DNA from 2 places in the Thermosynechococcus sp. JY1331 genome. Region 2 is predicted to be linked to the other one. Evidence: predicted binding sites of a transcription regulator. Region 2 holds the regulator's gene; the other holds the start of a gene.

Region 1 (4,094 bases), 560 kb from region 2:
GACCATTGAGCAATTCCCCTTTGTAGGTGCTGCCGTCGGGAAGTGTCATGGTAACATCCCCGGTGACACGCCGCCCTTCATAGACGGCAATTTGGGCAGTTACAGGAGCTAAGTGCAGGGTTGCACATCCTAAACCAACAAGGCAAGAACTCATCACCCAGCGGTAAATAACAGCAGGATTTGGGTTGTACAGATGAGTCATTACTGGACACTCCACAAGGGTGGACAATTGCAACTTCTCTAACTGGCACAGCTTGTCTCCTATGCAAACTTGGGGAGGAAACTCAAAGCTTTGTCTTGGAATCGGTCTCTGTGCCTGCAGCACTTTGAATAAGCAAGTCCTCAGGAGGGTGGTCAAACACTCTCTTGCGAGACGCAAAGGGTGGTATAGTGCTCCCTTGATAGCGTCTTGAGCAAAATCTTGATTGCAAGGATGTCCTCAAGCGCCCTCCCAACCCCCTGAGTGGGGCAGATAAATCTCTCTGAGTGGGGCAGATAAATCTCTATGAAAGGGGGAAGGAGAATGTACCTCACTGGCAGTTAAAGCAGGGATGAGGGAGAATTGGACATGCAGCTCTCAAGAGGCTGGCTTTCCGAAGGGCGCAGGGTTTTGTTTGGGGAGCGGAAGGTTGTGGATGGGCTGAAACGGCTCTTGGGCAGGGGTCACTCCTTGGGGTTGACCCTAGTATTGACATTGGGGGCGTTGCTGGTTCTCAGCCCCCTACTGGTGGTGCTCTGTACGTCGGGCTGGCCACCGGGAACCCTACCTACCCAATTGTTGCCACCCCAAGGCTGGACATGGCAGAGCTATCAGGCAGCATGGCAGCAGGGACACTTTATCTTGGCCTTTGCCAACTCAACGTTTGTGGCTTTAGCGGTAACGGCGCTCCAGTTGGTGACCTCAGCCCTAGCGGGTTACGCCCTTGCGCGACTTTCGTTTCCGGGGCAACAGACGATTTTGCTGCTGATGCTGGCAACCCTAGTGATCCCATTTCAACTTTTGGTGATCCCAATTTTCCTCATCCTCAAGGCGGGTCATCTGATCAATACCTATGGCGCCTTGATCTTGCCGACGGCGGCCAATGGCTTTGGCGTCTTTTTGATGCGGCAGTTTTTTCTCACATTGCCCGTTGCCCTTGAGGAGGCAGCCCTCTTGGATGGGGCAAATCGCTGGCAAGTCCTCTGGCATATTCTCTTGCCCCTGAGCCGACCGGCCTTGGTCACACTCTTTATCTTTACCTTTATTGGGGAGTGGAATGACCTCTTTAAGCCCTTGGTCTTTACCACTAAGCCAGAACTGATCACAGTGCAGCTTTCCTTGGCCAGTTTTCAGGAGCAGTTCACCAATGATTGGCCGTTGATGATGGCGGCGGCGGTGATTGCCACTGTGCCGGTGATGATTTTGTTTATTTTGGGTCAGCGGCAACTGATTCGCGGCATTGCCACGACGGGACTAAAGAGCTAAAGTTCCGTTCGGAAAACCGTACTGCAACAGGAGTTGCGATCGCCAACCGTCTCTCGCTACATTAGCACTCGAAGGGTGAGAGTGCTAAACAACTGTAAGTGATGCTCTTGCCCCCCAGAAACTGCGCGATGAGCCGTGCAGTGAGTGCTATCAATCCATACTCTTACAATTGGGAGAACAGTACGCTATGGCAGCCGTATCTCTAAGCGTTTCAACTGTGAAGCCGTTGGGCGATCGCATTTTTGTCAAAGTCAGCGAAAGTGAAGAACGTACCGCAGGGGGCATCCTCCTGCCCGACAACGCCCGTGAAAAACCCCAAGTGGGCGAAGTGACCGCCGTCGGTCCTGGCAAACTCACTGAAGACGGCAAGCGTCAGCCCATGGATGTGAAAGTGGGGGACAAAGTGCTGTACTCCAAATATGCCGGTACTGAAGTGAAACTGGCGGGCGAAGACTACGTTCTCCTCTCGGAAAAAGACATCTTGGCCATTGTTGGCTAAGTCGCTGACACTCCTTACATTTCTGTGCGATTTTTCATCACTGTTGAACGATTGAGGTAGGAAACACCTATGGCGAAGCGCATTATCTACAACGAAAATGCTCGTCGTGCCCTCGAAAAAGGGATGGACATCTTGGCTGAATCCGTGGCCGTGACCCTTGGTCCTAAAGGACGGAACGTAGTTCTGGAGAAAAAATTTGGCGCCCCCCAAATTGTCAACGACGGGGTGACGATCGCCAAAGAAATTGAACTGGAAGATCACATTGAAAACACCGGTGTGGCGCTGATCCGCCAAGCCGCCTCGAAAACCAATGATGCTGCCGGTGACGGTACGACTACGGCAACGGTTCTTGCCCATGCCATGGTGAAAGAGGGGCTGCGCAACGTGGCTGCCGGTGCTAACCCCATTGCCCTGAAACGCGGGATTGACAAAGCCACCCACTTCCTTGTGGAAAAAATTGCTGAACATGCCCGTCCGGTGGAAGATTCCAAAGCTATTGCCCAAGTGGCAGCAATTTCCGCGGGCAACGATGAAGAAGTGGGTCGGATGATTGCCGATGCCATGGACAAGGTGGGCAAAGAAGGCGTGATCTCCCTCGAAGAAGGCAAATCCATGACCACCGAACTCGAGGTCACTGAGGGGATGCGCTTTGACAAGGGCTACATCTCCCCCTACTTTGCCACCGACACCGAGCGCATGGAAGCGGTGCTTGATGAACCCTTCGTGCTGATCACCGACAAGAAAATTACCTTAGTGCAAGATCTAGTGCCGATCCTCGAACAAGTGGCTCGCGCCGGTAAACCGCTGGTGATCATTGCTGAAGACATCGAGAAAGAAGCCTTGGCGACCCTCGTGGTCAACCGTCTGCGCGGTGTCTTGAATGTGGCTGCGGTGAAAGCTCCCGGCTTTGGCGATCGCCGTAAAGCAATGCTCGAAGATATTGCCGTCCTCACAGCGGGTCAAGTGATCACCGAAGATGCCGGTCTGAAGCTGGAAAATACCAAGCTGGATATGCTCGGTAAAGCTCGCCGCATCACCATCACCAAAGATCACACCACGATTGTGGCCGAAGGCAATGAAAAAGCCGTCAAAGCTCGCTGCGAGCAAATCCGTCGCCAAATCGAAGAAACCGACTCCAGCTATGACAAAGAAAAACTGCAGGAGCGGTTGGCCAAACTGGCCGGTGGCGTGGCAGTGATTAAAGTCGGTGCTGCCACTGAAACTGAAATGAAAGATCGCAAACTCCGTCTGGAAGATGCGATTAACGCCACCAAAGCCGCTGTTGAAGAGGGGATCGTTCCCGGTGGCGGTACCACCTTGGTGCACTTGGCACCTGAGTTGAGCAACTGGGCGGCTGAGCACCTGACGGGTGAAGAACTGATTGGTGCCAACATTGTTGAGCGTGCCCTTAGCGCTCCCCTGCGTCGCATCGCTGAAAACGCGGGTCAAAACGGTGCCATCATTGTCGAACGGGTCAAAGAAAAACCCTTCGATGTGGGTTATGATGCCGCCAAAGATGAATATGTCAACATGTTCGATGCTGGTATCGTTGACCCTGCCAAAGTCACCCGCTCGGCTCTGCAAAATGCGGCCTCTATTGCCGGTATGGTGCTGACCACCGAGTGCATCATCGTTGACAAACCCGAACCCAAGGACAACAATCCTGCGGGTGCCAGTGCCGGCATGGGCGGTGACTTCGACTACTAAGCCCAACCCGTCGGTGAATCCCTCAGACTCACTGGGTTCAGCGCAAGTAACCTAAGTCACACTCACAGCGGGGAAACCACACCCCGCTTTTTTATTGGATGGTGCCAAACGGGTCTGGCCGCGTTGCTATAATAACCCTCAATGTAACGTTTTTTAACATTCGCAGTTTGCAGCATGGGCGATCCAGTGCCTACGGGTGAAATTCGGGTTCGGGGTGCACGGCAGCATAATCTGAAAAACATTGACCTCGATCTGCCCCGCGATCGCCTGATTGTGATGACAGGGGTTTCTGGTTCCGGTAAGTCCTCTCTGGCCTTTGACACGATTTTTGCTGAAGGGCAACGCCGCTATGTGGAGTCCCTGAGTGCCTATGCACGGCAATTCCTCGGTCAGTTGGATAAGCCGGATGTGGATGCCATTGAG
Region 2 (4,094 bases):
GCCTGCCGCCCGCGATCGCCCAACTGTCGCTGCCGCCGCCACCGTTGACGGCTCAACTGCAAGCAATTGAAACCCAACTGCACCGCCTTGCCGAACTAGAAGCCCAAGGCCTCTTGGATCCCGAAACCGCTCAACTGCGCCGCTATAAACTGGCTGGGGAACGGGCACAAATTGAGGCACAGCAGGCCCAATTGCCCCCTAGTAATCTTTTGCAACTGGCGGTGACCCTTGGTCAGCCACAATTTTGGTACCAACTCTCGGCAGCAGAGCAACGGTTCTATCTACGGGAGTTTTTACATGCCATAGCGGTCACCAGCCGCCCGCCACAGCCTTGGTCGATTCATCTGCAATTTATTTGGGAATCCCCCATTGGCAGTACTGCTTAGCCATTTCTAGCTGAGTTTTTAGTCACAAAAGACCAATCGCCATAGCCGCAAGTTGCAACTCAGAATTGCTGAAATACAAAGGCTAGTTTATAGATAGATAAAAAACACAGATAACAAGTCACAGGTGTAAGGGGTTATGACGATTGAACTCAGCGATCGCCAAAAACAAATTCTTGGCGCCACGATTAACCATTACATTGCCACGGCAGAACCCGTCGGCTCAAAAGCGATCGCCACGGAATACAACCTCAACGTCAGCCCGGCCACGGTGCGCAATACGATGCTGCTCCTCGAAAAAAGTGGCCTGCTTTACCAACCCCACACCTCCGCAGGGCGGGTGCCCTCTGATTCTGGCTATCGCGTCTATGTGGATGAACTGATCCAGCCCATTCCCGATGTGGCTCGCAAAGCCGAGAGTCTCTTGAGTGAGCGGTTTATCTGGGGACAACAACGCCTTGAGGTGATCTTGCGGCAAGCGGCGCAGTTGCTCTCGGATCTCAGTGGTTACATTACCCTGATTACGCTCCCCAATCGTTTGGAGCGGCAGATTCGGGTGATTCAACTGGTCGCCTTGGATTCCCAGCAGGTGATGGTGATTCTTGTGCTCGATACCTACGAAACCCAGTCGGCACTGATCCAATTGGGGCAAGGGGAAGAGGATCCTGAGCTACGGGAGCGCACCCTCCAGGTACTGACTAACTTCCTCAATCATCAGTTGCAGGGGCGATCGCTGGTGGAACTCAGTGCCATTGACTGGCAAAAACTGGATTTGGAGTTTCAGACCTACAGTCAGCAGCTTCAGACCCTACTGCGGCAGTTGAGCGATCGCTACAGCCACCAAGGCACTTCCTTTGTCATCAGTGGTCTTGCCGATGTTCTGCAGCAGCCGGAGTTTTCCCAAGTGGAGCAGGTACAAATGCTACTGCATCTTCTCGAAGACCAACAGGATCAACTGGCTCCCTTGATCAGTAGCGATAGCCAAGCCCCCTCGCAGGTGCAAATCCGCATTGGCAGTGAAAATACCTTAGCGCCGATGCAGTCCTGTACACTGGTTTATTCCTGCTATTGCTATGGGGACTCCCCCGTGGGCAGTATTGGCATTCTAGGGCCGACGCGGATGCCCTATGCACGGATTATTCCCCTAGTGGCCACAGCGGCAGATTATCTAACCGAACAGGTGAGTCGCCGCAAGTAAGAAAATCAAAACATCCGAGAATTCTTGTGCAGTCAACGGCCGGCTTTATCATGCACAATAAACTATTGGGCTTTCCCAGTTGGAGATATTGAAATGCCGACACCCGCCTTGCTGGTTCTTGCCGATGGTTCAGTCTTTCGCGGTTTTTCCTTTGGGGCACCGGGAACAGCCATTGGCGAAGTGGTCTTTAATACCGGCATGACGGGTTATCAAGAGGTACTCACTGACCCAAGCTATTGTGGTCAAATCGTGACATTCACCTACCCTGAGTTGGGCAATACTGGAACCACGCCCGAAGACGATGAATCCGATCGCCCCCAAGTGCGCGGTGCGGTTGCTCGCCATATCTGTGACATTCCCAGTAACTGGCGATCGCAACAATCCTTACCTGATTACCTCAAAGCCCATCGCATTCCGGCCATTTACGGGATTGACACCCGCGCCCTCACCCGCAAAATTCGTACTGTCGGTGCCATGAATGGCGGCATCTCCACGGAAATCCTTGATCCCGTTGAACTGCTGCAAAAAGTCCTTGCCGCTCCCAGTATGCAGGGACAAAATCTAGCCAAGGTGGTGACCACCCGCACCCCCTATGAATGGACAGAACCGACGCCCCCGGCTTGGGAATTTCGTCCCCAAACAGCCACCGAAGAGCCACCCTTGACGGTTGTGGCCATTGACTTTGGCGTGAAGCGCAACATTCTCCGTCGCTTGGCTAGTTATGGTTGCCGTGTGATTGTTGTGCCGGCGGATACCCCAGCGGAAACGATTCTCAGCTATGACCCCGATGGCATTTTCCTCTCCAATGGCCCCGGCGACCCTGCGGCGGTTCAGGAAGGCATTGAAACCGCACGCAAATTACTGGCGGCTCAGCGTCCCATGTTTGGCATTTGTCTGGGGCATCAGTTGTTGGGACTTTCTTTGGGGGCGGAAACCTTCAAGCTGAAATTTGGTCACCGCGGGTTGAACCAGCCCGCTGGCCTGACCCGGCAAGTGGAAATTACCAGCCAAAACCACGGCTTTGCCATTACTGAAGAATCCCTTGCCCAAACCCCCGTTGAGATTACCCACTTTAACCTCAATGACAAAACCGTTGCCGGTCTGAAGCACCAAACATTGCCGATTTTCTCAGTGCAGTACCACCCTGAGGCCAGCCCCGGCCCCCACGATGCTGATTATCTCTTTGGCGACTTTGTGGCGCAAATGCGTGCCTATCGTCAACAACACCCCCGCAGCCAATGAAAGGGCGATCGCTCACCCCCTATCTCTTTCTTGCCCCTGCCTTGGGGCTACTCACACTGACGGTCTTTTGGCCAGCCCTACAGGCCTTTTTCCTGAGTTTCACCCGCTATGAGATGGATCTCCTGAGTCCGCCTGTGTGGGTGGGATGGGCCAACTTTGCGCAATTGTGGCGCGATGGTGTTTTCTGGAAAACCTTGGCCAATACTTTCCTCTATTTAGTGGTCGTGGTGCCGATTCTGGCGATCGCCCCCCTGCTGTTGGCGATTCTGGTCAATCAACCCCTGCGGGGCATCCACTGGTTTCGTGCTGCCTACTACAGCCCCGTGATTATCTCAATGGTGGTGGCGGGGATTGCTTGGCGCTGGCTCTATGCCCCCAATGGCCTCTTCAATCAACTGGTACAGGGTCTGCATCTGCGGGACACCCCGATTCCTTGGCTGACAAGTCCCCAACTCGCCCTCTTGAGTGTCATGGCCGTCACGATTTGGAAAGGCTTGGGCTACTACATGGTGATCTATCTGGCGGGACTTCAGGGGATTAGTGGTGAACTCTACGAAGCGGCAGCACTCGATGGCAGTGACGGCTGGCGACAGCATTGGGATATTACCCTACCGCTGATGCGTCCCTATATTCTTTTGGTGAGCATTATCTCAGCAATTTCTGCCACGAAGGTCTTTGAAGAGGTCTATGTCATGACCCAAGGGGGGCCGCTCAATAGCTCCAAGACCATTGTTTATTACATCTATGAGAATGCCTTTCAGCGCTTAGAGATCAACTACGCCTGTACGATGGGATTGGTCTTATTCCTATTTATCCTGTCGTTGTCTCTCTTGAATCTCAAGTTTGGCCGACAGGTGGAAATGCCCCTTAGCTAACCACTTGCATGCGTTGAATCAACCATTGATTGCCGCGACGGGTAAAGGTGTAAATGACGCGGTAGGGATCGCTATAGGAAATATCATTGCGTAGGGTTCCCTGTTCATAAAAACGGGCATCCTCATTGACTTCCGCCAATACATCCACGCGATCGCTGCCTCGGGGACGGACTTCCTTCACCTCTAGGTTCCGCAGGGTATAGACCCAATGGCTGCCCTCAGATTTTAAGCTCTGTGCCCGCGATCGCCAGCGGCTGAGTTCTGGCTCCGCCAAAATCGTTGCTAGTTTGTCCATCTCAAATGCCGTGCCAAGGGCTTGGGCTTTAATTTGCTGCCACCTGCGGAGGCGATCGCGTGCCATCTCCGGCGTTAAGGTGGTGGCTAAGGTCGTTGGTT

The links. The regulator HrcA, encoded in region 2, represses chaperone genes, less so after heat shock. The targets are predictions, from matches to a motif close to TTAGCACTCNNANNNTNNGAGTGCTAA.
Region 1: the regulator HrcA is predicted to act here: its motif matches at 1,527-1,553, upstream of groES (co-chaperone GroES).

The regions. Positions count from the first base shown of each region.
Region 1 is NZ_CP134180.1:2,362,637-2,366,730, reverse strand. Features, by position in the region: gene RHJ31_RS11595 (MORN repeat-containing protein) at 1-202, opposite strand, end outside; gene RHJ31_RS11590 (carbohydrate ABC transporter permease) at 641-1,465, shown strand; gene groES (co-chaperone GroES) at 1,653-1,964, shown strand; gene groL (chaperonin GroEL) at 2,034-3,671, shown strand; gene uvrA (excinuclease ABC subunit UvrA) at 3,846-4,094, shown strand, end outside.
Region 2 is NZ_CP134180.1:242,178-246,271, forward strand. Features, by position in the region: gene RHJ31_RS01105 (recombinase family protein) at 1-386, shown strand, start outside; gene hrcA (heat-inducible transcriptional repressor HrcA) at 523-1,581, shown strand; gene carA (glutamine-hydrolyzing carbamoyl-phosphate synthase small subunit) at 1,675-2,823, shown strand; gene RHJ31_RS01120 (carbohydrate ABC transporter permease) at 2,820-3,698, shown strand; gene RHJ31_RS01125 (IMS domain-containing protein) at 3,691-4,094, opposite strand, start outside.